One region of the [Rhizobium] kunmingense genome, then DNA from elsewhere that is predicted to be linked to it. Evidence: riboswitches for the same ligand, from Rfam matches in the RefSeq annotation. Region 1 holds a riboswitch; the other holds the start of a gene.
What was found. Region 1 has a riboswitch for S-adenosylmethionine ahead of AC0JZ4_RS03275 (O-succinylhomoserine sulfhydrylase). Riboswitches for the same ligand answer to the same signal wherever they lie in the genome.
Positions count from the first base shown of each region.

Region 2: another riboswitch for S-adenosylmethionine. It lies ahead of metA (homoserine O-acetyltransferase MetA); the one in region 1 lies ahead of AC0JZ4_RS03275 (O-succinylhomoserine sulfhydrylase).

Region 1 is NZ_CDRNXG010000001.1:638,378-653,905, reverse strand. Features, by position in the region: gene AC0JZ4_RS03310 (PACE efflux transporter) at 1-253, opposite strand, end outside; gene AC0JZ4_RS03305 (GcrA family cell cycle regulator) at 466-1,005, opposite strand; gene AC0JZ4_RS03300 (acetylornithine transaminase) at 1,413-2,609, shown strand; gene argF (ornithine carbamoyltransferase) at 2,661-3,578, shown strand; gene AC0JZ4_RS03290 (Hsp33 family molecular chaperone) at 3,773-4,759, shown strand; gene AC0JZ4_RS03285 (tetratricopeptide repeat protein) at 4,842-6,230, opposite strand; gene apaG (Co2+/Mg2+ efflux protein ApaG) at 6,437-6,829, opposite strand; gene AC0JZ4_RS03275 (O-succinylhomoserine sulfhydrylase) at 7,005-8,183, opposite strand; SAM riboswitch at 8,230-8,307, opposite strand; gene AC0JZ4_RS03270 (2'-deoxycytidine 5'-triphosphate deaminase) at 8,384-9,475, shown strand; tRNA gene AC0JZ4_RS03265 (tRNA-Gly) at 9,549-9,622, shown strand; gene AC0JZ4_RS03260 (glycosyl transferase) at 9,762-10,601, shown strand; gene AC0JZ4_RS03255 (ABC transporter ATP-binding protein) at 10,658-11,461, opposite strand; gene AC0JZ4_RS03250 (FecCD family ABC transporter permease) at 11,458-12,510, opposite strand; gene AC0JZ4_RS03245 (FecCD family ABC transporter permease) at 12,507-13,544, opposite strand; gene AC0JZ4_RS03240 (iron-siderophore ABC transporter substrate-binding protein) at 13,541-14,512, opposite strand; gene AC0JZ4_RS03235 (TonB-dependent siderophore receptor) at 14,881-15,528, shown strand, end outside.
Region 2 is NZ_CDRNXG010000001.1:1,419,055-1,434,582, reverse strand. Features, by position in the region: gene AC0JZ4_RS06930 (FAD-linked oxidase C-terminal domain-containing protein) at 1-310, opposite strand, end outside; gene AC0JZ4_RS06925 (NUDIX hydrolase) at 644-1,123, shown strand; gene AC0JZ4_RS06920 (inorganic phosphate transporter) at 1,230-2,735, shown strand; gene AC0JZ4_RS06915 (16S rRNA (uracil(1498)-N(3))-methyltransferase) at 2,748-3,485, shown strand; gene AC0JZ4_RS06910 (glutamate--cysteine ligase) at 3,654-5,027, shown strand; gene AC0JZ4_RS06905 (Trm112 family protein) at 5,093-5,281, opposite strand; gene AC0JZ4_RS06900 (LON peptidase substrate-binding domain-containing protein) at 5,290-5,967, opposite strand; gene trxA (thioredoxin) at 6,074-7,084, opposite strand; gene AC0JZ4_RS06890 (prolyl-tRNA synthetase associated domain-containing protein) at 7,134-7,643, opposite strand; tRNA gene AC0JZ4_RS06885 (tRNA-Gly) at 7,898-7,972, shown strand; gene AC0JZ4_RS06880 (IS481 family transposase) at 8,016-9,206, opposite strand; gene AC0JZ4_RS06875 (hypothetical protein) at 9,591-9,896, shown strand; gene AC0JZ4_RS06870 (aldose epimerase family protein) at 10,045-11,067, opposite strand; gene metA (homoserine O-acetyltransferase MetA) at 11,148-12,068, opposite strand; SAM riboswitch at 12,132-12,209, opposite strand; gene AC0JZ4_RS06860 (thiamine diphosphokinase) at 12,339-12,989, shown strand; gene AC0JZ4_RS06855 (ABC-F family ATP-binding cassette domain-containing protein) at 12,993-14,810, shown strand; gene AC0JZ4_RS06850 (response regulator) at 14,978-15,430, shown strand.

The DNA of each region.
Region 1 (15,528 bases):
CGAAAAGAACCGTATGCAGGACGCGCAGAGCCAGCGTTTTTTCCGTAGTGCCGCGCAGGCGCTGCATCGCATGGTCGAAGCCGAGATTGTAGACATAGTTGAAGATCGTCGCGAGCGTCGATGAAACGATGCCGATCACGCCCATATGCGAGATGGGCATGTCGAACACGAAAGCGCTGAACGGAATGAACAGCGCAAGTCCGATGATTTCGAAGCTGATGGCGTGGCGAATACGGTCGCGTGTGGTCCGCATGACTTTATACCCCTTGGGCTCTGCCGGGTCGTCCCGGTTGTTGATGCCCATACTGGGGGAGGTCGTCCTCGCTCACAGAATAAATAAGGTCTTGTGCTGCGAAGGGCAAGCGTCGAACGGGCAATCCTGCCTTGCAGCCGGGGCATGTCCAGGGACCGGCAATAAAAAAGCGGGCCTTAAAGCCCGCTGTTTTGAAGTCCGTGCCGTGCCGGTCAGGCGCGTGCTGCACCCGCCTTACGGCGCTCGTGTACCGGCTGGTAAGCCAGCTTTGCGTGGTACTTGCAGTAGGGCGAGCTGTCCTGGGACTCGCAGCCACAGAAATGGAAATCGTCCGTCAGCGGGTCGCCGACCGGCCACTTGCAGGTGCGCTCGGTCAGTTCGGTCAAGGCGAGTTTCTTGGAGATCGGCAGGACGATATTGGCTGCCGGGCGCAGCACCAGTTCCTGGCGGGCTTCGATCTCGATTTCCTCGTGGACGACGGTTGCGCCGACCGGGCGGGTAACGGTGCGGGTGGCCGTTGCCGTACGCGAGGCGAAAGTCTGCGGGCGAGGCGCGACAGCCGGGCGCTTGACGGCGCGGTTGGTGGCAACGGTGCCGCCTGCCTTGGCGCGACCCGGAAGGTTGAGACGGTGAACTTTGCCGATGACGGCGTTCCGGCTTACGCCTCCAAGTTGTGCTGCAATCTGGCTGGCGCTGAGGCCCTCTGCCCAGAGTTTCTTCAGTCTTTCGACGCGCTCGTCTGTCCAGTTCATGCCCGTTCTCCGCCTTTGAACGACTTCGGCATGCAGAATCCGTCTCCGATGCGGCGGATGTAAAACCCGTCGCAGATACTATATATAGCTTGTCGGTGACTAGTTCCGCCGCATGCAGTCTAGTAATTGACCATTAACCTAGAGGTCGGTTGACTCCGTGACAAGAGTCCGGGGAATCGTCGGGAATCGATTTTCGGGTTTTCCCCAACTTGCTTCCCTGTCGAGTCATTTTTGCCACAGCCGGTGGTGGTGGCCCGAGGGGGCGAAGGCCCTGCAATTCCGCGAGTTTTGTTGACATTCCCCTGTCGAGCGATGATAGTGCGACCGCCGCCCCGAGGGCGGCATTTTGATTTTTTGAAATGTCCTTTTTCGAACGGGACATTGATTGCCTCAGGAGTGATGTCGCCATGGCTGAAGCCGCGCTTTTCGACACTTTTGCCCGGGCCCCGCTGCGCTTCGAGCGCGGTGAGGGCGTATGGCTCGTGACGGAACGCGGCGAGCGATATCTGGATTTCGGCGCAGGCGTCGCCGTGACCTCCTGCGGCCATGCCAATCCGCATCTCGTCGAAGCACTGAAGTCGCAGGCCGAGAAGGTCTGGCATCTGTCGAACCTCTACGAGATCCCCGAGCAGGAGCGCCTTGCCCGTCGCCTGACGGAAGCGACCTTCGCCGACAAGGCGTTCTTCACCAATTCGGGTGCGGAAGCGCTGGAATGCGCCATCAAGACGGCACGCCGCTACCATTTCTCCAAGGGGCACCCGGAAAAATTCCACATCATCACCTTCGAAGGCGCCTTCCACGGCCGCACGATCGCGACGATCGCTGCCGGCGGTCAGGAAAAGTACATGGAAGGTTTCGGGCCGAAGGCGCAGGGTTTCGATCAGGTGCCTTTCGGCGATCTTGAAGCGCTGAATGCCGCGATCGATGAAAATACAGGTGCGATCCTCATCGAGCCGATCCAGGGTGAGGGTGGCGTGCGCGCCGTTCCGAAGGAATTCATGCGCGAGCTTCGCCGCATCTGTGATGAGAAGGGCCTGCTGCTGATCCTCGACGAGGTCCAGACCGGCGTCGGCCGTACCGGCAAGTTCTTCGCTCACGAATGGGCGGGCATCACGCCGGATATCATGGCGATCGCCAAGGGCATCGGCGGCGGCTTCCCGTTCGGCGCATGCCTTGCGACGGCCGAGGCCGCATCCGGCATGAAGCCCGGCATTCATGGAACGACCTATGGCGGCAACCCGCTCGCCATGGCCTGCGGCAATGCTGTGCTCGATATCGTCCTGGCTGAAGGCTTCCTCGAAAATGTCCGCGACGTATCGCTTGTTTTCCGCCAGGGTCTGGCGGCACTCAAGGATCGCTTCCCGGAAGTGATCGAGGATATCCGCGGTGAAGGCCTGCTGCTCGGCATCAAGGCCAAGGTTCCGGCAGGCGATCTCGTGACCGGCATGCGCGAAGAGAAGATGCTGGCCGTTCCGGCTGGCGACAATGTCGTGCGTCTGCTGCCGCCGCTCACAGTCACCGCGGAAGAGGCTCGCGAAGGCCTTGCCCGCATCGAGCGCGCAGCGGAAGCGCTCACCGCCGAACAGCTGAAGAAATCCGCCTGAGGGCAGGCAGGGGGGCGCCATTGATGGTTCCCTCTTGATAGGGAACATAACATGGCATCTCCGAAGCATTTTCTCGATCTATCCACGGTCTCCTCGGCCGATCTGCGCGTCATCCTCGATGACGCCAAGACGCGCAAGCAGGCGACCAAGGCCGGTACCGCCGACAAGCCGCTGGCCGGCAAGATGCTGGCGATGATCTTCGAAAAGCCCTCGACCCGTACCCGCGTCTCCTTCGATGTCGGCATGCGCCAGCTTGGCGGTGAAACGCTGTTCCTCTCCGGCACCGAAATGCAGCTTGGCCGCGCCGAGACGATCGGCGACACGGCCAAGGTTCTGTCGCGTTATGTCGATGCGATCATGATCCGCACCACGGACCACACGCGCCTGATGGAAATGGCCGAACACGCCACCGTACCGGTCATCAATGCGCTGACGGACCTGACCCACCCCTGCCAGATCATGGCCGACCTGATGACCTTCGAGGAACATCGCGGCCCGGTGGCAGGCAAGACGATCGCCTGGACCGGCGACGGAAACAATGTGCTTCATTCGCTGGTCGAAGGCTCGGCCCGTTTCGGCTACCGCATGACCATGGCCGTGCCTATGGGCTCGGAGCCGGACGACAAGATCTTGAACTGGGCGCGCGACAACGGCGGCGACATCATGCTGACCCACGATGTCGAGCGCGCGGTTGCCGGCGCGGACGTGGTGGTCACCGATACCTGGGTGTCGATGAACCAGGAGCACAAGGCGCGCGGCCACAACATCTTCCAGCCCTATCAGGTCAACGAGGCATTGATGAAGCAGGCCAATCCCGATGCGCTGTTCATGCATTGCCTGCCGGCGCACCGCGGCGAGGAAGTCACCGACGCCGTGATCGACGGCCCGCAGTCGGTTGTCTTCGATGAGGCGGAGAACCGTCTGCATGCCCAGAAATCGATCCTGGCCTGGTGTTTCGGGGCCGTTTGAGCGGTCCCCTCACGGCATCTTGAACTCCGGCTTGAGCGACACCATCTGTCGGCTTTCCAACGCGCCGAATGGCAGGCCGACGCCATGCCGGGGCGCTTCAACATGACATTGCCGAGACCTTTTGAGGTGGCCAGCGGTTCCGCTCGGGCCGCCCTTTGTGTAAAGGTCGCGCTATCGGCACGAAGGAGTATATGATGGCGGAAGCAACATTGGAACTGAACGATCTCCCGTTTGCCGGCGACGACAGGGTCGTGCCCTTCCAGGTCGAAGGTCTCGATGTGCGCGGCCGTGCGGTGCAGCTTGGCCCGCTTCTGAACACGATCCTCGGCCGGCATGACTATCCGGCACCGGTTGCCCGCCTCCTGGCCGAAGCGATCGTTCTGACCGCGCTGCTTGGCACCTCGCTCAAGTTTGACGGCAAGTTCACCATCCAGACCAAGGGTGACGGTCCGGTCGATCTGCTGGTTGCCGATTTCTCGACGCCGGATGCCCTGCGCGCCTATGCCCGTTATGACGAGGATGCGCTCGCTGCCGCCATCAAGGATGGCAAGATCACTCCGCCCGAGCTTCTCGGTCAGGGTGTTCTCGCCTTCACCATCGATCAGGGACACGGCATGCAGCCCTATCAGGGCATTGTGCCGCTCGACGGCTCTTCACTGGAGGAGATTGCCGGCGTCTATTTCCGCCAGTCGGAACAGATCCCGACGCGCGTGCGCCTCGGTGTCGCGGAACTCTATGACCGTGGAGACGATGGCAAGCCGCGTCACAACTGGCGGGCAGGCGGGCTTGTGGCGCAGTTTCTGCCGCAGGCACCCGAGCGCATGCGCCATCCGGACCTGCACGGCGGTGACGGTGATGAGCGCGATACGGATGCCGCCGACGATGCCTGGAACGAGGCGCGCACCATGGTCGAGACCATCGATACGGACGAGCTGACCGACCCGCAGGTCGCCATCGAACGGCTGCTCTATCGGCTGTTTCACGAGCGCGGCGTGCGCGTTTACGACCCGCAGACGGTCTTCGATCGCTGCAGCTGCTCGCGCGACAAGATCAAGGGCGTCCTCACCGGCTTCAGCGCCGAGGAGATCGAGGCGAGCGAGGAGAATGGCCAGATCGCAGTCACCTGCGAATTCTGCTCCACCACCTACCGCTACGACGTGGCTGAGTTCGCGCCGGCCTGATCGGCGCAGTCAGATCAAACCAAAAAGGGCGGCCGGAAAACATTCGGCCGCCCTTTTTCATGGAGTTTTATACGCTGGTGGCTCAGGCTCTGGTGTCGGTTGCCTGATCCGGCTTCTTCACCCCCTTGGGCAGCACGACGAGGCTTGCCTTGTCATGGCCGGCAATCAGCGTGAGCGTCTCGCCGGCGGCGATCTCGATCGGCTGCGGGAACGGGTGAAGGATCTGCAGCCAGCCGCCGTCTTGATAGACATCCGGGTGGTTGCAGAAATGGATGTCGTCGATCAGATCGACATGCATCCACTGCACCACGCCGATCACCTTGCCGGATGCGGTCGCCGGAACATCGAGCTGGCGCAGTGTGGCTTCATGCGTTTTCTTCGTCAGGTCGACGGCGGTAATCTCGAAATCGCCGGATGCCCGCGTCCAGTCCGTCATCGTGCCGTGGATCGGCAACGCCATCGGCGCAAGATTGTTGAAGCGCGACACGTCGAAGCCGGAAACCGTCGTCACGCTGCTATAGGCCTCCAGCGTCTCGCTGGTGACGAGGCAGCCCATCGCAGCGGCCCGCTTCGGAATGATGATCGCATCATCGGTCAGAAGCCGCTCGCGAGCATCCTCGAAAGTGGAAAGCACATGTTCGGCCAAAAGGTCGCTCGACAGGATTTCCGAAACGAGCATGCTCGCCTTTGTCTCCAGTTCCTTGCCGACGACAAGCTCCGTCGATTTCTTCGCGGCCACCTTGATCTGCTTGGAATAGCCGTTGTCCGCGATAATGGCCTCGGCCGTGCGGGCAATCACCGGCACGGCCTCGCAGGTGACGATGTTGGTTGCGCCTGCGCGCGCTGCCATCATCGACAACAGGCCGCTGCCCGAGCCTATGTCGAGGATCTGCGCATCCGGCCCGCGCATTGCGATCGCCTTGATGATCGCGGCTTCGAAGGCGTCGTTGCGTGGCGCGTCGTTCAGCATCGGAATATGCCAGAAGGGTACGATGGAGGCCGTCAGGCGGCGCATCTGATGAAACGCGTTGATATTGGATGGCTGCAGGCGCAGCACCTGACCGAATTCCTGCAGCGCCTCGTCCTTGCGGCCGCTATCGGCCAGCGTCACGGCAAGGTTGTTGCGCACGAGCGGCTTATCCGGAGCAAGGCCGCGGGCGATCTGGTAACAGTTGATCGCCTCGTCATGACGCTTCAGGTCGCGCAGGATCTTCGCCTTCTCCAGATAGGCGGTCAGGTGGCGCGGGTCGAGCGCGATCAGCTTGTCCCAGTAATAGAGCGCCATCTCGGTATCGCCGCGCTTGGAGACGACGCCTGCCAGAAGCGGCAGAATATCGGTCGTGCGATATTCCTTGGAGAGAACCTGCACATAATGCTTCTCGGCGCTTTCCAGATCCCCGCTCGCGTGAAAGCGCATTGCCTCATTCAGCGACTGGCCCGCCAATTCCGCGTTTTCGATCTCGATCCGCATTGCTACTCCGCATACCGCTAAAGGACGCCGAAAAACTCCGGCTCTCCGGGCGATAGGAAGTGAAGCCTGCTGGAAGCTTGCGTCAATATCTGCGTACGCGCTAATGTTTTGCGGGCGAAAATCAGCTAACAAACGGATATTAAATAATATTCATCCATGATCCGCAGTTCTGTCTAGCGCCCGCATCACGTTTCCGTCAGTCGTTCTCAGTTGAGAGTACGGGCAATGCCCGGCGTGTCGAGCGAGAAGGCGGGAATATCCACCTTGAACACTTCGCCCTCATCCGTCTGCATGTCGTAATGTCCGAACATCATGCCCGACGGCGTATCGAGCGGGCAGCCGGACGAGTATTCGTAACTGTCGCCGGGGCGAAGTCTCGGCTGTTCACCGACCACGCCGAGGCCGTCGACCTCGTCAACCAGACCGTTCTCGTCGGTAATGTGCCAGTAGCGGTGAACCAGCTTGACCGTATGGATCGAATGGTTCTCGATGACGATACGGTAACCCCAGACGTAGCGGCTCTCTTCCGGGCAGGATTGATCCTCCAGGTAAAAGGGCTCTACTGCAACTTCTATGTCTCGTGTCCGGGCGCGATACATGGACAACACCTCAACTCCATTGCGTCGGATATCGTACAGTGCGCCATAAACGTCAAGAAAACTCACAGCTTACGCCGGAAACCGTGATCTGTTCTTGGAATTAGGGATAACTGTTATGGTGAATCGCAAGCGATGACACTGCTTGCAATTCACCATGTCTGAATAGGCCGGTCCGTCAGATCGCCGCAAGCGCGCGGGCGAAGTCGTCGAGTAGATCCTGATTGTCCTCGATGCCGGCCGAGAAACGGACGGTGCCGGGGGAGATGCCAAGCTCTGCGCGGGCCTCGTCGGTCAGGTTCTTGTGCGTCGTCGTGCCGGGGTGGGTGATCAGGCTGCGCGTATCGCCTAGATTGTTGGAGATCGTCACCACTTCCAGAGCGTTCTGCAGCTTGAAGGCCGCTTCCTTGCCGCCCTTCAGTTCGAAGCAGACGAGCGTCGAGCCTCCGGTCATCTGCTTGGCGATGATATCTGCCTGCGGATGGTCCTTGCGGCCCGGATAGATGACCTTGGCAACCTTGCCGCTCTCGGCCAGGAAGTCGGCGACCTTGGAAGCGTTCTCGGTCTGCTGCTTCACGCGCAAGGGCAGCGTTTCGAGGCCCTTGATCAGTGTCCAGGCGGTAAACGGCGACATGGCCGGGCCGGTATGGCGATAGTAGTCCTGCAGATGCTCCAGCACCCATTCGCGATCAGAAAGGATCACGCCGGCAAGGCTGCGGCCCTGGCCGTCGATATGCTTGGTTGCCGAATAGACGACGATGTGGGCGCCGAGTTCGAGCGGCTTCTGGAAAAGCGGCGTGGCAAACACGTTGTCAACCACGACCTTGGCGCCGATCTGGTTGGCGAGCTTGGCCACGCCGGCGATGTCGACGATTTCGAGCGTCGGGTTGGTCGGGCTTTCGAGGAAGAAGACCTTGGTATTCTTCTGGATCGCGGCTTCCCAGTTGGCCAGGTCGCGGCCGTCGACGAGTGTGCATTCGATGCCGTATCGGGGCGCAAGCGTCTCTACGACCCAGCGGCACGAGCCGAACAGCGCGCGGGCGGCGACGATATGATCGCCGGCCTTCAGCTGGCAGAGCAGCGCCGCCGAAACGGCGGCCATGCCGGAGGCGGTGGCGCGCGCTTCTTCGGCGCCTTCCAGCGCGCACATGCGCTTTTCGAACATGTCGTTGGTCGGGCTGCCGTAGCGGGCATAGATATAGCCGTCGGTCTCGCCCTTGAAGCGTGCCTCCGCGGCTTCGGAATTGTCGTAGGCAAAGCCCTGTGTCAGGTAGATCGCCTCAGACATCTCGCCATATTGCGAGCGCAGCGTGCCACCGTGTACGAGTGTAGTTGCCGGGCGCCATTTGTCTGTCATGTCAGTCCTCATTCCAAAACAAAAAAACCGGCCGCGAAAGCAGACCGGTTTTAGCAACCCGGTCTTTTTAGCCACTTGTTTAACGTGGCTGCAAGCCGACCGGCAAATCACCACGGGATAAAGCTGGCTTACGCCTAGCATCTGCTTGCGTCAATGGCCTGTATTTGGTTTTGTCACCGCCAAAATTTGAAAGAGACATCATGGCTCGGGAAACGGGAATTCTGGCGGACCGCGCGATCGCGGCGCTTTTCGAAACGGGGCGACTGATCTCCGAGAGGGCGCTCGATCATGACCAGATCCAGCCGGCAAGCCTCGACCTTCGGCTTGGCGCGAAAGCCTATCGCGTCCGCGCCTCCTTCATGCCGGGCCCGAACAGCCTTGTGTCCGACAAGCTCGATCGCCTGAAGCTGCATGTCGTCGACCTGACGGAAAGTGCGGTTCTGGAAACCGGTTGCGTTTACATCGTGCCGCTGATGGAACGTCTCGACCTGCCGGCGGAAATGTCCGCTTCGGCAAACCCGAAATCCTCGACCGGCCGCCTCGATATCTTCACCCGCGTCATCACCGATCATGCGCAAGAGTTCGACAAGATACCGGCCGGCTATTCCGGCCCGCTCTATCTGGAAATCTCGCCGCGCACCTTCCCGATCGTCGCCCGTCAGGGCTCGCGCCTGTCGCAGATCCGCTTCCGCATCGGCAACGCGCTCCTGACCGAGCCGGAAATCCTCCACCTGCACGAGACGGAAACACTGGTCGCCGCCGCCAAGCCGAACGTCTCGGGTGGCGGCATCGCCCTGTCGATCGATCTGAGGGGCGATGAGAACGGCCTGATCGGCTACCGTGGCAAGCACCACACCGCCGTGGTCGATGTCGACAAGAAGGCCCAGCACGACCTGTTTGATTTCTGGGAACCGCTCTATAGCCGTGGCCGTAACGAACTGATCCTCGATCCGGACGAATTCTACATCCTTGTCTCGCGCGAGGCGGTGCATGTCCCACCGCTCTATGCGGCTGAAATGACGCCATTCGATCCGTTGGTCGGCGAATTCCGCGTCCACTACGCCGGCTTCTTCGATCCGGGCTTCGGCCATGAGGCTGCCGGCGGCCGCGGTAGCCGCGCCGTGCTGGAAGTGCGCAGCCACGAAGTCCCGTTTATCCTGGAAGACGCCCAGATCGTCGGCCGCCTCGTCTATGAGCACATGCTGGAGGCGCCGCAGGGCCTCTACGGCTCCGGCCTGGGCTCCAATTACCAGGCGCAGGGCCTGAAACTGTCGAAGCACTTTCGCGGCTGAACCTCGATCCTCATGATACGATCACCGCAACCTTGACAGGGCCGGGCGGTTGTTGGAAACCTTCACCGACTAAGCGGGTGTAGCTCAATGGTAGAGCAGCAGCTTCCCAAGCTGAATACGAGGGTTCGATTCCCTTCACCCGCTCCAGCTTCTCCTGCCATTTGGCCTATTGATCCGGCAGAACCCTTGCATCCGGCAGTTTGAATAGGATAGTTGCGACCGTCTGACGGTAACGGGTCCATCGTTGATGGTCCGCAGGTGTCTGCGCCGCAAAGGAAGTTTGGGTATGGGTAGCGAAGTTTTGGCCGCAAGCAACGGCGTCAAGCAGGTCATCTGCATCAGCTGGGGTACCAAATACGGCGCGCCTTTCATCAACCGTCTCTACACCATGGTCGAACGCAACATCACGCCGCCCTTCACCTTCACCTGCTTCACCGACAATCGTGAAGGTCTGCATCCGGGAATTCTCTGCGAGGACCTGCCGCCGATCGAAGTCGATATGCCGGTCAATACGCTCGGCATCTGGCCAAAGTCGCGCCTTTGGGGGCCGGAGCTCGGATCGCTCAAGGGGCCGGTTCTGTTCCTGGATCTCGATCTGGTGATCGTCTCCTCGCTTGATCCCTTCTTCGAGACCGGAAATGCGGATGACGTGATCCTCGCGAAAAACCAGACCACGCCTTTCGAACGTCTCGGCCAGACGTCTCTCTTTCGTTTTCCCGTCGGCAAGCTTTTGCCGCTGCAGGAAAAATTCAAGGAAGATCCGCAATGGGTCGCGGATACCTATCGGTTCGAGCAGCGCTACGTCAGCCGTTGCGCGCCCGGCGGCATCAAGCTGTTCCCGCGCAAATGGGTACTGCATTTTCGCCAGGACTGCCGCTGGCCGTTCCCGCTCAATTATTTTTTCGCGCCGCGCCTGCCCAAAAGCGCCCGCGTGGTGATTTTCCCGAGAGGTCTTTGGCCGCAGCATGCGATCGAAGGCCGATATGGCGAGAATGGCGTGGCGATGACGCCGCTCCAGCATCTCGCGAGCGCCTTCGACAAGAACAAGCGGAAAGGCAAGCGCTTCTTCCGCTACCTGCGTCACTACATCAAGCCGGCATCCTGGGTGGCCGACCACTGGCGCTGAATTTTCAGGCCTTCCGCCGCATGACGACACGGCCCGTTACGGGGCCGGCTGACGCTTCACGAACCATGCACGTGATGTCGCCCGAGCGGCAGCATCATCGGCCGGCCGCAGGTCGGGTCGGCAATCACCCGGCTTTGCAGGCCGAACACGTCCCTCACGGTTGCTTCCGTCAGCACCTCTTCCGGCGTTCCCGATATATGGATGCGCCCGCCGCTCATCGCCACCAGATGGTCCGCGTAGCGGGCGGCGAGGTTCAGGTCGTGCAGCACCATGACGATCGTCGTGCCGCGTTCATGGTTGAGGTCGGTCAGAAGATCGAGAACCTCGATCTGGTGGTTGATGTCGAGAAAGGTCGTCGGTTCGTCGAGAAGCAGGACATTCGTTTCCTGGGCGAGTGCCATGGCGATCCATACCCTCTGGCGCTGGCCGCCGGAAAGCTCGTCCACCGGCCGGTCTGCAAGGTCCGCCGTCTTCGTCGCGTCGAGCGCCGCCTGCACGGCCGCATCGTCCTTTGTCGTCCATCGGGAGAAAAGGCCCTGATGCGGATGCCGCCCGCGGCTGACGAGATCGGCAACGGTGATGCCTTCCGGCGCGACCGGTGATTGCGGCAGAAGGCCGAGTGTCCGGGCAAGCTCTCGCGGCGGCGTCTTGTGCACCGACTTTCCGTCGAGCAGAACCTGCCCGTTGCGCGGCGTCAGCAGCCGCGACATGGCCCGCAGCAATGTGGACTTTCCGCAGGCATTGGCGCCGACGATCACGGTAATCTTGCCGGGAGGGATGGCAAGGTCGAGGTCGGTGAGGATGTCGCTTTCGCCATATCCGGCGGAAAGCGTCTCTGCGGTCAGCGAATGAACGGTCATAGCGAGCCTCCGGCCCGGTTTGCGCGTATGATGAGATAGATGAGATAGGGAGCGCCAAGCGCCCCTGTCACGACGCCGACCGGGTAGCGGCTGGCGAGCAGGAACTGCCCGGCATAATCGCCGGCAAGAACCAGGACCGCCCCGACAAGGGCTGCCGGCAGAAGCAGCGGCCCGCTGTCGCCGACGATACGGGCGGCGATCGGTCCCGATAGAAAGGCGACGAAGGCGATCGGGCCGGTCACGGCCGTGGCGCAGGCGATCATGCCGACGGTCGCGACGATGACGATGATCCGTGTGGCGGAGACGCAAACGCCAAGTGCCGCAGCCATGTCGTCGCCGAGCCTGAGTGCCTCTATGTCGCGTCCGCGGCTGATCAAGAGGCCGCCGAAGATGAAAAGCGACAGAAGCAGTGTGCCGGATTGACCGATCTGTGCGCCGTTGACGCTGCCGGTCAGCCAGCGCATCGCCTCCTGCAGGCTCCAGGCGGGCGCCTGGGAAAGGATATAGGCGACGATGCTTTCCAGCATGGCGGAAACGCCGATGCCGACCAGGATAAGGCGGGTACCGGCAACCCCGTTGCGCGATGACAGGCCATACACCGCCATCGCCACGCCAAGGCCGGAGCAAACGGCGAGAATGGAAACGGCCGGTCCGCTCCATGACAGGACGATGATGGCAAACACGGCGGCGGCGCTTGCGCCGGAGCTGATGCCGACAATATCGGGGCTGGCCAGAGGATTGCGCAGCATGATCTGGAAGGCCGCGCCTCCCAGACCGAAGCTCAGGCCGGCCAGCACCGCCAGCACCGAGCGCGGCAGGCGCAGCTGGCCGACGGCAAAGCTCGCGCCGGCCACGTTTTCCCCCATCAGCACCCGAAGCACGTCCCCCGGCGGCGTGAAGGACTGGCCGAGCGACAGCGCCAGTGCAAACAGCAAGGCGACCGTCAGCACGAGGGTGGAAATCACCAGTCGATATCTGCGACGGCGTCGCTGCCGGTTGGCGACGATCACGGCAAGTGTGCCGGAAAGGGGAGGGGAGATCGTGGTCAAAGCTCGCGAACCTTCTGGCGGCGGACGATCCAGATGAAGAAGGGGGCGCCGATCAATGCGGTGATGATGCCGACATCGAGTTCCGCCGGCCGTGCGATGATGCGGCCGACGACATCGGCCGCGAGCAGCAGGCTTGCCCCGGCAAGTGCCGAGAAGGGCAGAAGCCAGCGGTGATCGACACCGACCAGCAGGCGGCAGACATGCGGTACGACCAGCCCGAGAAACCCGATAGGGCCGCAGACGGCGGTGGTCGCGCCGCATAGGAGGATGGCGCCGAGCGCGGCGGTTGCCCGCGCCACGGCCACCCGCTCGCCGAGGCCGCTTGCCAGTTCGTCACCAAGCGCCAGCGAGTTCAGCTTGCGTGCCGAAAGAAGACTGATGGCAAAACCGACGGCGAGAAAGGGCAGAACCGGCCAGATCCGCTCGAAGGTCGCACCGCCGACGCCGCCGATCTGCCATGAACGCACGCCGCCGGCAATGTCGGCCCGAGGCAGAACGATCGCGATCACCAGCGAGGAAAAGGCGACCGAGGTCGCTGCACCCGCCAGCGCCAGTTTCAAAGGCGTCGCACCGCCGCGGCCCATCGAGCCGATCGTGTAGACGAAGATCGCGGCGCCCGCCGCACCGGCAACAGCGGTCCAGATATAGGCGGAGGCAGAGGTGATATCGAACCATGCGACGCCGATGACGACGGCAAGCGAGGCGCCCATGTTGACGCCCAGAATGCCGGGATCGGCAAGCGGATTGCGCGTTACCCCCTGCATGATCGCCCCTGCAAGGCCAAGCGACGCGCCGGCCATCAGCGCCAGCAGCGTGCGCGGAATGCGCAGTGCCACGGCCGCCTGGCCTATCGTATCCACATGACCCTCAAGGGCTGCGACGATATCGGCCCATGCGACGTCACGCGTCCCGATCGTCACCGAGGCTGCGAACAGCAGCGCAAGAAGCGCGACAAGCCCGATGAGCCAGAGGCTTCTCTGCCTGTTCGACAGATACGATAATAGGGTTGGGGCTGCAGGCTGATCGGGCGTCATGGGGCTTTCTTGACGGCGCCGGCAAGCAGTGCGACGTAATCCTTCAGCACGTAGGAAATCGAAAGCGGCGTCGGGTTGGCGGCGGTGCCGACCGGATTGCGGCCGAGCGTGATGAGCGCCTTGTTTTCCACGGCCGGCATCTTCGCCATCAGCGGATTGGCTTCAAGCGCTTCGAGCAGACGCTGGTCGCCATAGGTGACGAGAATGTCGACATCGTCGAAATCGTCGATCCGTTCGGCGCTGACGGCCCCAGCGAATTTCCCCGGTGCCGAAGCGTCGACGACGCTCTTCGGCGAGGCAAGGCCGAGATCGGCGAAGAATTTCACCCGCGTGTCGTTGGTCGTGTAGAAATTGACGACGCTGAGGTCTGACGCGTTGAGATGGGTGATGAACATCGCAGATTTGCCATGCAGTTCGGGATGGCCGGCAACCGCCTCGGCGATCTCGCCCTCGATCGTCTTGATCAGGGCATTGCCCTCCGTGGCCATGCCGAGGCCAAGCGCGTTATAGCGGATCATCTCGCGCCAGTCCGTCGACCATGGCGCCTCGGGATAGGCGACGACCGGGGCGATCTGGCTCAGCGTATCGTAATCTGCCTGGCTGAGGCCTGAATAGGCGGCGAGGATGACATCCGGCTGCGTGGCGGCGACCGCCTCGAAATCGATGCCGTCGCCCTCGTCGAACAGGACCGGCCTTTGCGCGCCCAGTTCGTCAAGCTTGGCGGTCACCCAGGGCAGGATCCCGTCATTGTCGTCATCGCCGAAATTGGCGGCAGCCATGCCGACGGGCACGATGCCGAGCGCCAGCGGCACTTCATGGTTTGCCCAGGCAACGGTTGCAATGCGCTGCGGCTTCTTCTCGATGACCGTGGTACCCAGCGCATGCTTGATGGTGATCGGATACGTGGTCTCGCCGTCCGCGGCTTGTGCAAGGCTCGCAACGAGCAGGATAATGCAGCAGGACACCATGCGCAGGGCGGAAGCGATGAATGGCGGCATGTGCAATCTCCGTGACCGTCCGTGGATAAGTGGACTTCCAGTTTCAGGTTCAACCGGGCGCGTCAACCGGATGGCTGTTCCTCGACGGTGGCCATGGTGATCTTTCCGTAGGTTTCTACAAAGTTTAAAAAAGATACAATACTGGATAAGCTTGCTCAAGTTATGAGCCTTGCCGGGGACACAATTTGGTTATCGCGTGCACCGGCTTGCGTTGGGATCAACGGATCTCGATCTGCAGGCATCGCGCATGCGCTGCTCCATGTCTGCCCAACCGAAATCAGCGGCGGCTTCGATAACTCGCGGGCCGGCGATCGCCAGATCAATCTTGGAAGATGAACATGGACATGCAACGCACGAGCGACAACCCGAAACGAGCCCTGAAGCGCTACCGGAAAACCGTGCTTCTGGGCTGCACCGCGCTCGTAGCACTCGCCCCGACCCTGGCAATCGGCCAGGAGGCCGATACCGCTGCATCGGACACGACGCTTGCGCCGATCGTTATCCAGGGTACTGGCAGCACGCTCGATACCAGCAATGATTCCAACTCGATCGTGGCGAGAGAGACGACAGCCGTCGGCAGGATGCCGACCGATGTGCTGACAGCTCCGGCAACGGTCTCGGTCATCACGTCCAAGGAAATCGAGGAACGTGGTGCGCAGAGTATCGAGCAGGTCGTGCAGTACACCGCCGGCGTGAACACCGACTATTACGGCTCTGACGATCGCTACGATTATTTCAAGATCCGCGGCTTCTCGCCCTACACCTCTCGCGATGGCTTGGCGATCGGCCGCACTTGGGCTGGCACTCGCGAGGAACCCTATGCTTTCGAACGCATCGAGGTTCTCAAGGGAGCTAATTCCTCCGGCTTTGGCGTTTCCGATCCGGGTGGTTCTGTGAACTACGTGACGAAGCGCCCGAGGAGCGAGCGCTTTGGTGAGGTTTACGGAACAGGCGGCTCCTTTGCTCACAAGGAAGCCGGTTTCGAT
Region 2 (15,528 bases), 780 kb from region 1:
GCACGACCGCATCCTCCTGCGGGATCGCCCCTCCTGAAAGCGATGTGCCGGCTCCACGCGGGACCACCGGGACGCCATTCGCATGGCAGTATTTCATCACCGCCGCCACCTGCAGGGTCGTGCGCGGCAAGACGACGGCGAGCGGCACGCGTCGATAGGAGATGAAGGCATCCGTTTCGAACGGCACCAGTTCTCGCGCCTCATGGATGACGCAATCCGCGGGCAAAAGCCCGCACAGGTCGCCGATGATGGCCGCACGGCGTGCGATGACCTCGCGCCTGAGCGGCAGGAACTGAATGGCCTCCGGCATGCACTCCTCCTCGCATCCCCATCAGCAAACCTAGCAACAATGGCTGGGCCTGCAATGTCCGGAAGAGAAAAAGAGCGCGAAAGCCATGTGGGATACGCATTTTCGCCACATCCGGGGGAAATTTGAACAGCTGTGCAATAAGCTGTTGACGCGCTATCCGGTTGGCCAGTTATACTTAGCCGGACAAGGGCTTTTAACAGGTGATTCACGATCCAATTCGATCACCGGCACTCGTTAATCCTGGCGCAAGCATTATATTAGTAAAATGAAAATCTCTTGGAGGTGTTTTCGAAATTGGGCCTAGTGAACCGCATCGCCAGCAATTTTCGCCTTATGGTGCAGCGTCCGCCGCGCCAGCAATATGCTGCGATCTGCTACCGCGCCAAGAAGGGCGGCGGCATTGAGGTTCTGGTGGCAACCAGTCGGGACACCGGCCGTTGGGTCATTCCCAAGGGATGGCCGATGGACGGCAAGAAGGCCCATCAGGTGGCCGAGCAGGAAGCCTTCGAGGAAGTCGGCGTCAAGGGCAAGGCGGGCAAGCGCGCCTTCGGCTTTTATCACTACAACAAGGGCCTCGATAACGGACTGAAGGTTTTCGTCCGCGTACAGGTGCATCTCCTGAAGGTCGAGGACTGCGTCAAGAACTTCAAGGAAAAGGGCGCCCGCAATATCGAGTGGGTCTCCTGCGAGGAAGCCGCCGACCGGGTCAACGAACCGGAGCTGAAAATCCTGTTCCTGCAGTTCGCCGCTGAAGCGAACAAGCCGGCCAAGGATGTAGCGGTCAACGGCATGGCATTGCCGATTGCCGGCTGAACACGGCTCGCCTCTCGCATCATAATCTCTTCAAAGGCAGGCGCTAGAACATCCGGCAGACCAGCCGGAGCAGATCAGACGCCACCCTATTACCGACATACGAAACATGGCCCAACGACCTCAGCGCCTCAGCAAACCCACGCTCGACAAGGATCTCGAGAAAATCTCCTCGGTCGAGGATGCCGCAAGGCAGACTGCGCGCGGGCTTGCGGCCCCCGGCACGGCGCTTCTGTTCATCATTCTGACGGCAATCTTCGCCTCATCCTATGTAACGGGCACACCGGGTGCGATGATCATCATCGCGGCAGCCGCGCTGGCCGGCTACATGGCGATGAATATCGGCGCCAATGACGTGACCAACAATATCGGTGCAGCCGTCGGTGCCCGCGCCATGACGATGGGCTTCGGACTGGCACTGGCCGCCGTATTCGAGGTTGCCGGTGCTGTGCTGGCCGGTGGCGGCGTCGTCCATACCATCGCCAGCGGCCTGATGTCGGAGGGCGGCATCGCCGATCCGAGCATGCTGATCTGGGCGATGATGGCGGCGATGCTTGCCGCCGCCATGCTGGTCAACCTGGCCACCTGGGCCGGCGCGCCGATCTCGACCACCCATTCGATCGTCGGTGGCGTGATGGGCGCGAGCATCGCGGCTGCGGGCTTTGGTGCGATCAACTGGGGCATGATTGCCGGTATTACCGCAAGCTGGGTGATCTCCCCCCTGCTCGGCGGCCTGATCGCCGCCGGCTTCCTGCTGATCGTCAAGGAAACGATCATCTACCGGCAGGACAAGATCTCCGCGGCAAAAACCTGGGTGCCCGTGCTGATCGGAACAATGGTCGGCACATTTGCCGGCTATGTCGCCCTGATCGGTTTCGATCAGTTTCTCCCTGGCTCACCACTCATCGCCACGGGTATTGCGCTTGCAACCGGACTTGTCTCTTGGCGGGCGCTGATCCCCGTCATCGCTCGCCAAGCGCAGGGCCTTGAGAACCGCAACCAGTCGCTGCGCAAGCTGTTTCGCATTCCGCTCATCCTTTCGGCGGCTTTGATGTCATTCGCGCACGGCGCCAACGACGTGTCGAACGCAATCGGACCGCTTGCGGCAATCGTCTCGGCGGCACAGAACGGCGTCACCGGCTCCGTGCATGTACCGCTTTGGGAACTCGTCATCGGCGGGCTCGGCATTTCGCTCGGGCTTCTCCTTTACGGGCCGAAGCTTGTGCGACTTGTCGGTGCGGAAATCACCAAGCTCAACCCGATGCGCGCCTATTGCGTGTCTCTGTCGACAGCACTGACGGTGCTTGTCGCTTCCTGGGTGGGGTTGCCGGTTTCATCCACCCATATCGCCGTCGGCGCGGTCTTCGGCGTCGGGCTGTTTCGCGAATGGTACACGCAGCATTCGAAGCGCCGTTTCGAATATATGCGGGTACGCGCCGGCCGCGAGCAGGATGAGAACGAGCCCTTCGAGCGCAATGTCGATGAACTGAAACGCCGCTATCTGGTGCGCCGATCGCATATGCTCAGCATTCTTGCGGCGTGGATGGTGACGCTTCCGGCCGCAGCGGGTCTTGCAGCGCTGATCGCGACGGTTATGTTCGCGCTGTTCTTGTAAGGATTTGTCCAGGTGCGTGCCAATTTTCGCCTGCAAAGGCTGTTTATAGATGCCCCGCTCGGTGCCGACGCCCGACATGAGGCCTCGGCCGAGCAGTTCAATTACCTCGCCAACGTGCTGCGGCTGGAGGCCGGGGCGAAACTGCTGGCCTTCAACGGCCGCGATGGCGAATGGCTGGTCGAAATCACGTTTCCGAGCCGCAAGAAGATAGTGCTGCTTCCGGTCGAGCAGACGCGGACTCAACCGGAAGCCACCGACCTGCATTATCTCTTCGCGCCACTGAAGGTCGGGCGCCTGGATTACCTGGTGCAGAAGGCGGTCGAGATGGGTGCAGGCACGCTGCAGCCGGTGATGACCCAGCATGTCCAGGGCAAGATCACCAATCTCGACAAGCTCAAGGCCAATGTCATCGAGGCGGCCGAGCAGTGCGGAATACTGTCGATACCCGAAGTGGCAGAACCGCGCAGGCTTGCCGATATTCTGGAACGCTGGCCCGAGGATAGGCGGATCATCTTCTGCGACGAGGGCGACGAAGGGCAGAATCCACTGCCTATCCTCGCAAAGGTGACGGAAACGAAGCTGGCATTGCTGGTCGGCCCCGAAGGCGGGTTTTCTGACGAGGAGCGGGCACGCCTCCGCGCGCTGCCTTACGTCACGGCCATACCGCTTGGGCCGCGGATTCTGCGAGCCGACACCGCGGCAGTTGCAGCGCTCGCCGTCATTCAGGCGGCGGTGGGCGACTGGAGGTAGTGGATCGGAATAGGTCGTCCGCTACAGCGGCCAAACGGCAACAGTTGGCCGTGTTTTTCTGAACCGATCTTGAAACAAATTCGCTTGCACCGCAGATGATTTCGGTTCAAGCAGCCGGACGATTATCAGTCTGGCTTACCAATCAGGCATTCCGACCAAGGTATTTTCATGGCGCGCGATACGACAGACCAGACACCGCTTTCCTCGGTGTCCGAGCTTACCGCCTATCTTGCAGAGGGCCCGCGCCCGAAGGACAAATTCCGCATCGGCACAGAGCACGAGAAATTCGTGTTCTTCGCCAAAGACAACACGCCGGTCCCCTATTTCGGCGACGCCAGCATTTCCGCCATCCTCAAGGCCATGCAGGACAAGCTCGGCTGGGAGCCGATTATGGATGGCGACAACATTATCGGGCTGGGTGAACAGCACGGGATGGGTGCGATCTCGCTCGAACCGGGTGGCCAGTTTGAGCTTTCCGGCGCGCCGCTGGAGACGATCCACGAGACGTGTCGCGAGACCAATGAGCATCTGGCGCTGGTGAAGGAAATTGCCGCGCCGATGGGTATCGGCTTCCTCGGCCTGGGCGGCAGCCCCAAATGGTCGCTGGCAGACACGCCGCGCATGCCGAAGTCGCGTTACGGGATCATGTCCCGCTATATGCCGAAGGTCGGCAGCCGTGGCCTCGACATGATGTACCGCACCTCGACGATCCAGGTAAACCTCGACTTCTCCTCGGAAGCCGACATGGTCGCCAAGATGCGCGTGTCGATGAAGCTGCAGTCGGTCGCGACCGCGCTGTTCGCCGCCTCACCATTTACTGAAGGCAAGCCTAACGGCCTCGTCTCCTGGCGCGGCGAGATCTGGCGCGATACCGACAACCAGCGCTCCGGCACCCTGCCCTTCGTCTTCAACACGGATTTCGGCTTCGCCGATTATGTCGAATGGGCACTCGACGTACCGATGTATTTCATCGTCCGCGGCGGCAAGTACCACGACTGCACCCATATCACGTTCCGCCAATTCATGGACGGCGCCCTGAAGGACGAGATCTCCGACTGGCAGCCGACCATGGGCGACTGGACCAACCATCTGTCGACGCTCTTCCCCGACGTGCGGCTGAAGCGCTTCCTTGAGATGCGTGGCGCCGATTGCGGTCCGATCTCCCACATCTCCGCCCTGCCCGCTTTCTGGGTCGGCCTTCTCTATGACGACACAGCACTTGCCGATGCCGAAACACTGACGGCCGACTGGACCTTCGATGACGTTATCGCCATGCGCGACAGCGTACCGGCGAACGGACTGAAGGCGTCTATCAAGGGACACTCGGTTCTCGACATCGCCAGAGAGGCGGTCGCGATTTCCGCAAGAGGCCTGAAATCGCGTGGCAAACAGAACGGCGAAGGGCAGGACGAAAGCATCTTCCTTTCGCCGCTCGAAAACGTGCTGGCGAAGAAGACGACAGTCGCAGATGAATTGCTGGCGCTTTATGAAGGTCGCTGGGGCGGCTCGGTTGAGCCGGTTTTCACCGACTACCGTTACTGACCACATGCTTACCGCTGCTCGCGGCGCAGCCGGAAATAGGCGGCGCCGCGCCGTCGGCGCAGGGCCTAATCCTCGATCTTACGTGCCTCTGATACGAGCATGATCGGAATGCCGTCGCGGATCGGATAGGCGAGCCGCGCGCCCTCCGACACCAGCTCGTTGCGGGCGCGATCGAGCGTCAGCGTGCCCTTTGTCAACGGGCAGACGAGAAGATCGAGAAGCTTCGGATCGACGCTGCTGAGTTTTTCGTCCAAGACCGGCCTCACTGCAAAATCGTATCGGTATCGGAAAGCCCGCGGGCGATCAGAATTTCCGTGATCGCGATCAGCGTTTCGGCCCGTGTCTTCAGGTCCGGCGCCTCGAGCAGCGCCTGCTTTTCCGCCGGCCCGAAGGGCGACATCATCGAGAGCGAATTGACCAGCGTCCGGTTTCCCGCCCGCTCGACACTTTCCCAGTCGACCTCGAGCTTGTTGGCATCGAGATAGGCGCGGAATACCCGCAACAGTTCACGCCGGTCGACCGATGCCTCACCGTCCTCTTCAGACAGATCGGTCATGAACGGCGCATGGCGCACGGAGCGATACGGACGATCGCTTGAAACCTCACCCAGCACGCGGAAGCGGCAGACGCCGCTGAGCGAGGTGATGTAGCGACCGTCGCCGGTCTCGGCAAAGGAAGTGATGCGCCCGAGGCATCCGACCGACGCAAGCGCCGGGCGCAGGGGATCGACAGCATCAGACGGTGCGACAAGCGAGGGCTGCACGACGCCTATCAGCCGGTCGCCGGCAAGCGCTGCATCGAACATGGAAAGATAGCGCGGTTCGAATATGTTCAGCGGAAGCTGGCCGCCCGGCAGCAGCAACGCCCCGGCAAGCGGAAATACCGGCAGGATTTCCGGTAAATCTTCACGTTTCAAGTACCGCGCGTTTCCCACATGCATCGGCTCGACACCTCCCGCAGATTGCTTCTGATGGCGTTCTAGCTACCCGAATATCTGGGGCATCCGCCGCCGATCGCAAGACCGGCGGCATCGTATAACGCGCTGTTTAGGAAAAGAGGATGGACGACAGCCGGCGACGCGCCGCAATCGTTGCCGGGTCCTTCGGTCCCCAGACATCGAAGAACTGCAAAAGCTCGCGCCGCGCACCGTCGTCGTCGAAGGCACGGTCCTTGCGCATGATCGTCAGCAGATGCTCGGCAGCCTGTTCGCGCTCGCCCTGCACATTGAGGATCTTGGCAAGCTTCACGCGGGCTGCGTGATCGTCCGGGTTGGCTGCAAGATCACGCTCCAGCGCCACCGGATCGCCGAGCTTGCGCGCTTCCTCGATCTGGTCGATCTTCTTCGCCACCGCCTGGATTGCCGGATCTGCCGTCATCTCCTCCGGCAGCGAAGCGAGCATCTGGCCGACGCGCTCCACTTCGCCCATGGCGAGCAGGCACTGCATCATGCCGGCGGCAGCCTTTGCATTTTCAGGATCGGCCTGCAGCACGGCGCTGTAGAGCTGCGCAGCACCCTCGATAGTGCCATCGGCAAGAAGCACGTCCGCTTCGCCAAGAATAGCCTCGATTTCAGCCGCCTGATCCGCACCGGCCGGACCGGCAACCTTGTCGATGAACTCGATCACCTGGCTTTCCGGCACGGCTCCCATGAACCCGTCGACGGGCCGGCCATCAACGAAGGCGATCACGGCAGGAATAGACTGGATACCGAGCTGGCCGGCAACCGAGGGATGGTCGTCGATATTCATCTTGACCAGTTTCACACGGCCCTGCGCCTCGTTGACGACCTTTTCGAGCACGGGGGTCAGCTGCTTGCACGGGCCGCACCAGGGCGCCCAGAAATCGACCAGCACTGGCTGCGCCCGCGAGGCTTCCAGCACGTCCTTGGCAAAGCCTGCGGTGGTCGTGTCGCTGACATGGCTCGCGCCGGCGGAAGCGGCAGCGCTCGGGGCCGCGGCAGGCGCCGCCGGCTGCGCGCCGAAACCGGCCGAACCGCTCATCTGGCCGCCATAACCGCCGCCATAGGACCCGGCATAGGGATTATCGTTGCCGCTCATGGATCTTCTCCCGGGAAACCTTGTGTTTATCTGCGCAGAACATCGTATGTCAGTCCGTTACTTTCAAGACAAGCGGCGCATGACCCGTCGCTTCGAGAAAGCGGATGAGATCTTCCCTGCCGATCGCGGTCGTCGCGTCGTTGGAAAGCGGATGAGCGTTGATGATATCCTCCTTCATCAGGTCTTCGTCCAGCACGAATGTGACATTGTTGCCGGTATCGCAGAAGGCACCGAAGACGGTGACCGAGCCCGGCACGACACCGAGATAGTCCAGCATCGCCTCCGGCTTGCCGAACGATACACGGCTCGATGCGCCGATGACCTTGTGCACCGTCTTCAGATCGACGACCGCATGCTCCTCGACCGTCAGGACGAAATAGCGATCCTTCTTGTCCTTCACGAACAGGTTCTTCGTATGCCCTCCGGGCATTGCATCCCGCAGGCTGTGCGATTCGGCGACGGTGAAAACCGGCTCATGGCTCTTCGTCGTGTGGGAAATATCGAGGCTGTCGAGAAAAGCGAACAGATCGGCGGCTGTTTTCGGCATATTTTCGGTCATATCCGGGATCATGATTGGCGGGAAATGCCGACTATAGAGACATTGCCTTACCGCTCCAAGCCATTGCCCACATAATCACTAAAAACGAAAAGCCCTGCAAAATAAGGGATTTAGAGAGAAACAAAAAAATCTTTGGCCGGATCGTCATTTCCCTGTTGCATTTGAAAATCGTCTGGGCCATATAGCGCCTCGTCGGCGGCAACGAGCCACCGGCCAGACGGTTCGAACTACCACACGGACCGACGGATTGATGAGCGGGTGTAGCTCAGTGGTAGAGCACAACCTTGCCAAGGTTGGGGTCGAGGGTTCGAATCCCTTCGCCCGCTCCAGTCCCTCAGTGTCCAACCCGGACACATAGGTAACAATCTGTTCCTAAGACATAGGTAACAACCTCGTGCCGAACGGGTTGTCGATTGTTTGCAATGTCCTCTGTTCCAAGTCGATGTATCCGAGATCATAGCTCAAGAAGCTGACGAGCCAAATACCATCGTCGACTTCCTTGAGCCCGAGCCTCTGTCCTGCCAGCACCGTCGAGATATTGATCTTCTTGCGATGGATGCAAAGCCGCCCGCAGTTAGTGACGATGGCGTCGCGATCGTGGAAGGGGTAGTCGATGTCCGGTAGGCCCTGATAAGGTCTTGGCGATGTGGTGTAGAGCTCGGCCGGGACCTTCATGGACAGCGCCTCATGCGGCCGTTCTTCATTGAATTCACTGACGAAAGCGTCGAAACGCATCTGCTGCTGCAAGATATTGCGGCCCGGCGGCCTCGTCGCTTCCTTCTTGAGCGTTAGATGCATGCGCTCGTGACGGCCGTTCTCCTGCGGGTGACCGGGACGGATGCGCTCGATAGCGATGCCGAGCCTGAGCCACCAGACCGATAGCTTTGACAGATTGTAGAGCCCGTTGGGACTGGCGAAAGGCAGGCCGTTGTCGGAGCGGATCGCGGCCGGCAGGCCCCGCTCGGCAAAAACCCGCCGGAAGGCCTCGAAGACACCCTGTTCGCGCGTCGATTCGAAGGCCTCGCAACACAGAAGATAGCGCGAGAGCTGGTCGGTGATCGTCAGTGGGTAACAGTATTGGCCGTTGCCCAGCTTGAACTCCCCCTTGAAGTCGGCGCACCAGAGATCGTTGGGACCAGGTACTGCCGAAAGCGGCGTGCCGACGGCCTTGTTCGCAGGGTTCCTCTTGCGGGCCTGGCTTACAAGGCCGTAGCGGTCCAGCACGGCATGCACCGTACTTTTGGCCGGAATACGCACGTCGCCAGCCAGCCGCCGCACAAGCAGCTCGCGAATCTTGCGTGCGCCCCAGTGCGGCTTTTCCTTCTTGAACCGCACGATCATCGCCTCCACCGGCTCAGGCAACTGATTGGCATAGCGCACTGGCCGTCGAGACCGATCCGTAAGCGCCTCGAGCCCTTCATCCTTGTAGCGATTGAAGATCTTGTAGCCAGTCTTGCGCGAAATGCCGAACGAACGGCACACATCGCTCATGCTGTCGCCTTCCAGCAAGCGGGCGACAAATCGAAGACGCTCATCCATGACCGAAGTCTCTCTCCACGGCATCGACACCTCCCGATAAAGTCGAAAAGTGTAACCCATGTCTCCGGTACGATTTGTCACCTATCTCTCAGGTCGGGCACAGGACAAAAAACCCATATATATGCAGCTTGACGATCCATCCATGGTGATGGATTTGTTCCTGCCTTTCCATGGCATAGCTTTGGTGCATTCGCGCACAGGCCGGCTCACCCTCCCTGACAACGCGCTCGAAAAGGCAACCATTTCTCCTCGGAGAGACGGGGCGTCTGTTCGTCGCCATACCGTCATTCAAACGCTCGCAGTCATCAAAATATCGCGCAGGCATGCAAGCATTCTCGCGATCGTGCCTATCGCATTCCGGCCGACGCTACTTATTTAACTCTCAGTCAGGCTACAGAGGAGATGAAGATGAGCGCCATGTTCGGCCCATACGTACAGATGCGAAAGCTCGCTCAGCAAATGGCGATCCAGTATCAGAAGGATACGAACCTCGCTCTCGAGCCGCTTCTTGCGCATTTCATGGATGAGGTCGAAGTGAACGTCGCTTCGGATCGATACGATCACTCGGGATTTATGGAAAAAATTCGCGGACCGCTCAACCTCGATGCGGAAATGACATTGGACCAACGCCGCAAGGAATTTCTGCATGCCGTAGCGGACGCACTGCAGAAACGCATACAGCGCGAATTAAACGTACCGACGCTTCCTGCGTGAGGCCCATGCCTGCTTGCCGCAGGTGATGCGTTACCGGCCGGCCGAGCCGCCATCACTCCGCCAACAACCGCGGAGATTGGCCAACCGGCCATGAATGCGGACATATCCTACACGCCTACGAATGCCCTTCTCGGAATCGCCGCAGCGATCACCCTTTCGAAAACACATAATCCGTTTCCTGCCGCAGCACCTCACCGGGACGCAGGATAGCGTTGGGGAAGTTTTCGTGATTGACGGCATCCGGCCAGATCTGCGTTTCCAGACAGAATCCGGCATAGGGCCCATAGCGGCGCCCATCGAAGCCCGGTGCTGCAACGTTGAGCATCACGCCCGCATAGAACTGCACGCCAGGCTCCGTGGTGCGCACTTCCATCGTCACACCCGAATAGAGGCTGCGCGCCAGCGCCACGGAGCGCTTGGCGACCGGCATGCCGGAGAGCACGTAATTGTGGTCGAACGGCACCTGTGAACCGTCTTCCAGCGGCCTCTGAATCGGCCCCATCTGGCGCAGATCGAAGGGCGAATCGGCAAGCGAGGTCAGTTCGCCGGTCGGGATCAGCCGCTCGTCGACCGCCGTCATCCGGTCTGCGGCAATCATGATGTCATGCCCGAAAACGTCTTCCCGGCCATCGAGGTTGAAATAGGAATGCTGGCAGACATTGGCCGGCGTCGGCTGGTCGCTCACCGTCTCGTAGGTAACGGAAAGCACGCCTTCGGGCTTCAGCTGATAGGTGGCGGTGATCGTGCAATTGCCCGGATAGCCGGCGCGCCCGTCCGGATCGACGATGCTCAGCACCACCCTGTCACCCGCATGCTCGACGATGCTCCAGTTGCGCCGCCCGACCCCGTCGGAGCCGCCATGCAGATGCGTCACGCCGCGCTCGTTGAGTTCCAGCTGATAGTCCCGGCCGTCGATCGAGAACCTGCCCTTGCCGATACGGTTTGCGCAGCGGCCGGGCGTCGCGCCGAAATAGGGAGAGTGAGCGAGATAATCGTCGAAATGCTCGAAACCGAGCACCAGCGGCGGCGTGTGGCCTTCAAGCCGGAGATCCTGGATGACGGCACCCCAGGTCAGCACCTGCGCCGTCAGCCCGCCGCCGGAAATGCGCACCCGCTGCACGGGCTCGCCCGTTTCCGTTTTGCCGAAAACCTCGAACGCCTGCGCCGCCATGATGCTTCCTCCACCCGTCACCGGGCGGCAAACTGCGCGATTCCGACATGCGCCGCAACGAAAATCGGCGAGGTCCCGGCCTACGCCGCGCCGATCTTCTCCACGTCATAAGGCGTCGTCTGGTAAAGCTCGTTGATCCAGTTGCCGAACAGAAGGTGCGCATGGCTGCGCCAGCGGTTCTGCGGCGTCAGCGTGTCGTCATTATGCGGGAAATAGTCATGCGGCATCTTGATCGGGATGCCGGCATTCACATCGCGAAAATATTCGTCCGCGAGCGAGGTCGAGTCATATTCGACATGGTTGAACATGTAGAGCCGGTTGCCCGCCTTCTCATGCACGAGGCAGAGCCCCATCTCGTCGGACTCCATCAGGATCTCCAGATCGTCCTTTTTCGCAACGTCCTCGCGACGTACCTCAGTCCAGCGCGACACCGGCACCTGGAAATCGTCGGAAAAACCGTTGAGATAGACCGAAGAAGGCACGAGATTGCGGTGGCGATAGACACCGAATGCCTTCTCGTCCAGCGCATGTTTCGGCACGCCATGGAAGTGATAGATCGCCGCCATCGCACCCCAGCAGACATTCATCGTCGAATGCACGTTGGTCGACGTCCAGTCGAAGATCTGGCGCATCTCGTCCCAGTATGTCACGTCCTCATAGGGCATGGTTTCCACCGGCGCACCGGTAATGATGAAGCCGTCGAACTTGCGTTCCCTCACCTCGTCGAAGGTCTGGTAGAAGGATAGCAGATGTTCCTCGGACGTATTCTTCGCCTTGTGGGTTCCGAGCCTGACGAGCGAAAACTCCACCTGCAGCGGCGAGGCGCCGACAAGGCGCGCCATCTGGATCTCGGTCTTGATCTTGTTCGGCATGAGGTTGAGAAGACCGATCTGCAGCGGACGGATATCCTGCCGCACGGCTGCGGTCTCGGTCATCACGCGCACACCTTCCTGAACCAGCGTCGAGAAGGCAGGCAGTGTATCGGGAATCTTGATCGGCATAATCGAACCCACAAACAGAAAAACCGGCAACGAAAAATCGCGACCGGCCCGTGGGAAAATTTGGATAATCTTCTCGCGGCCCTTTAGCGACTTTTTTAACGTGGCTGCAAGCCGGCCGGCCAAATCACCACGAATTTCGGTTATTCAAATAATCCTTGCCACGCCCGCCGTCAATGGCGGCAAATTTCACCCCGCGCCACCATCGCATGCTGCAAATAAGCGGGCGTGCTGCTTCCCCTGCCCCTCACCTTTGCGCTATGGGCAATGCCCATGGCCACTTCGACCTTCACCATCCTGCTTGGCGGCACTCTCACCGTCACCGATCGCGTCAGGAACGCGATCGCGGGAAGTCGTGTGATTGCGGCCGACAGCGGCATGCGCCATGCGGTCGAGCTGGGCCTGACACCGGAACTCTGGGTCGGCGATTTCGATTCCTCCGACGCGCAGCTGATCGCGCGCTTTCCAGACGTCGAGCGAAGGACCTATCCGCCGGCGAAGAACGAGACGGACGGCGAGATAGCCACGACCGAGGCAATCGAACGCGGCGCAAGGCGTCTGATCCTGATCGGCGCGCTTGGCGGCGAACGGACAGATCACGCTCTCCAGCATCTGCTGCATGCGATGGGCCTCGCCAGACGCGGCTTCCATGTGCTGCTGATGTCCGGCGATGAAGAAGGCATTCCGCTTCTTGAAGGCGACACCACGGTCGACCTGCCCAGGGGCGCGCTGTTTTCCGTCCTCGGCTTCACTGCGCTTGCCGGCCTCGATATTTTCGGCGCACGCTATCCGGTCAAGGATTTCGCGCTGCCCTTCGGCTCGTCCCGCACCGTTTCCAACATTGCGGAAGGACCTGTCGAATTCCATCTAAGAGACGGGATGGCGATGATCCTTGCCCGCCCCAACGATTTTTCCGGAGCATGACCCTTGGCACCGCCCATTTTGAAACTCGATGACATCGTCCTGACCTTCGGCGGCACGCCGCTTCTGAACGGTGCCGGCCTGCAGGTGGAACCGGGCGACCGCATCTGCCTGGTCGGCCGCAACGGCTCGGGCAAGTCGACACTGATGAAGATTGCCGCTGGCTTCGTCGAAGCGCAGTCGGGCGAGGTTTTCCGCCATCCGAACGCAACGATCCGCTACCTTGAACAGGCGCCGGATTTCTCCGGCTACTCCACCGTGCAGGCCTATGCCGAAGCGGGGCTCGGACCGGGCGATGATCCCTATCGCGTCACCTATCTGCTTCAGCATCTCGGGCTGACCGGCGAAGAGGACCCGAACCGTCTTTCGGGCGGCGAATCCCGCCGCGCGGCGCTTGCTCGCGTCATGGCACCGGAACCCGATATCCTGATGCTCGACGAGCCGACCAACCATCTCGACCTGCCGACCATCGAATGGCTGGAAGACGACCTGCGTCGCACCAGGAGCGCGCTCGTGCTGATCTCCCACGACCGTCGTTTTCTCGAAAAGGTATCGACTGCCACTGTCTGGCTCGACCGCGGCACCTCGCGCCGCCTCGATCGTGGCTTTGCCCATTTCGAAGCATGGCGCGACGAGGTTCTCGAAGCCGAAGAGCTGGAACAGCACAAGCTCGGCAAGGCAATCGAGCGCGAAGAACACTGGATGCGCTACGGCGTCACCGCGCGCCGCAAGCGCAATATGCGCCGCGTCGGCGAGCTGCAGGCGATGCGCGCCGACTATCGTGGCCACAAGGGGCCGCAGGGCAGCATCCAGGCGACGGCGACCGAAGGCAAGGAAAGCGGCAAGCTCGTCATCGAAGCGGAAAACATCACCAAGACCTACGACAAGCCGATCGTTGCGCCCTTCTCCATCCGCGTCCATCGCGGCGACCGCATCGGCCTCGTCGGCCCGAACGGCGCCGGAAAGACGACGCTGCTCAAGATGCTGACCGGCCAGCTGCAACCGGATGCGGGCTGGATCAAACTCGGCACCAATCTGGAGATCGCCACGCTCGACCAGAAACGCGAGGATCTCGATCCTTCCGATACGCTGTCCCATTATCTGACCGATGGCCGCGGCGAGACGCTTCTCGTCAACGGCGAGCAGCGCCATGTCGCCGGCTACATGAAGGATTTCCTGTTCCAGCCGGAGCAGATCCGTACACCGATCAAAAATCTGTCAGGTGGCGAACGCGCCCGCCTGATGCTCGCGCGTATCATGGCCAAGCCGTCGAACCTCCTGATCCTCGACGAGCCGACAAACGACCTCGATATCGAGACACTGGACCTTTTGCAGGAAATCGTCGCCGGCTATGCCGGCACAGTCATCCTCGTCAGCCACGATCGCGATTTCCTCGACCGCACCGTCACCTCGACGATCGCGCCGGCCAACCCTGATGCACCGGACGGTCGCTGGATCGAGTATGCCGGCGGCTACACGGACATGCTCGCGCAGCGCAAGGGCGCCCAGGAAGAGCGGCGCAGGGCCGAAAAGGCTGCGGAAAAACCAAAGCCGGAAACATCCGTCCCGGATGCGCCGAAGACCAGGGGCAAGCTTTCCTTCAAGCAGAAATTCGCGCTCGAAAACCTGCCGAAGGAAATGGAAAAGGCAGAAGGCGAGATCGCCCTGCGCGAAAAGAAGATGGCCGACCCGAACCTCTTCACCAAGGACCCCGCGACCTTCAACAAGCTCGCCGGCGAAATGGAAAATCTGCGTCAAAAAGTAACCGCCATGGAAGAGGAATGGCTGGAACTGGAAATGCTGCGTGAAGAAATAGAGGGATAGCAAAAAAGTAACGGATTATTAGTATTAACAATTAGTTACTTCTGAAAAACACTGTCTCGCGCCGGAACAATCCTCTGTTCGCCGCGTTCGCTCATCAGACCGTCAGCATTAGATACTGCTGACGACAGTCAGTGAAACGAACCGTAATGAGCTGTGGAGGTGCGCAAATGCTGACAAATGTATCGCGTCGTCGGCAGGCCAGCGAGGCAATGGACCAACGGGTTCTAATCATCGAGGACGAGTTTCTCATCGCCCTCGATCTCGCCGACACCATAGAACAGATGGGCTTGAAGGTGGCCGGTTTTGCCGGAGGCCGTAAGCACGCAATCGAGCTTGCGCCCTATGCCGATATCGCCTTTGTCGACGTCAATCTCTCCGATGGCCGCACCGGCCCGGATCTCGGACGAGAGCTGGCGGCAGAATACGGCCTGACGGTCGTCTTCATGACGGCCAATCCTGAACAGGTCGAGGATGGCGTCGATGGTGCGCTCGGCGTGCTCACCAAGCCCGTCATGCCCGAGGTCATCGAGAAAACCGTCGAATACGCCCTCGCCAACAGGCTGGGCGGTATGGCCGTCGTGCCGCGCGAGCTGAAAGTATTCCAGGGCAATAGCCGATAAAATCGGAGGGTCCGGCATGGACTTGTCGGATCGGCGCATCATCTTGCCTCGTTGGAAGGAGACGACGCCATGCGGGCGTCGAACAAGCCGGACGAGGA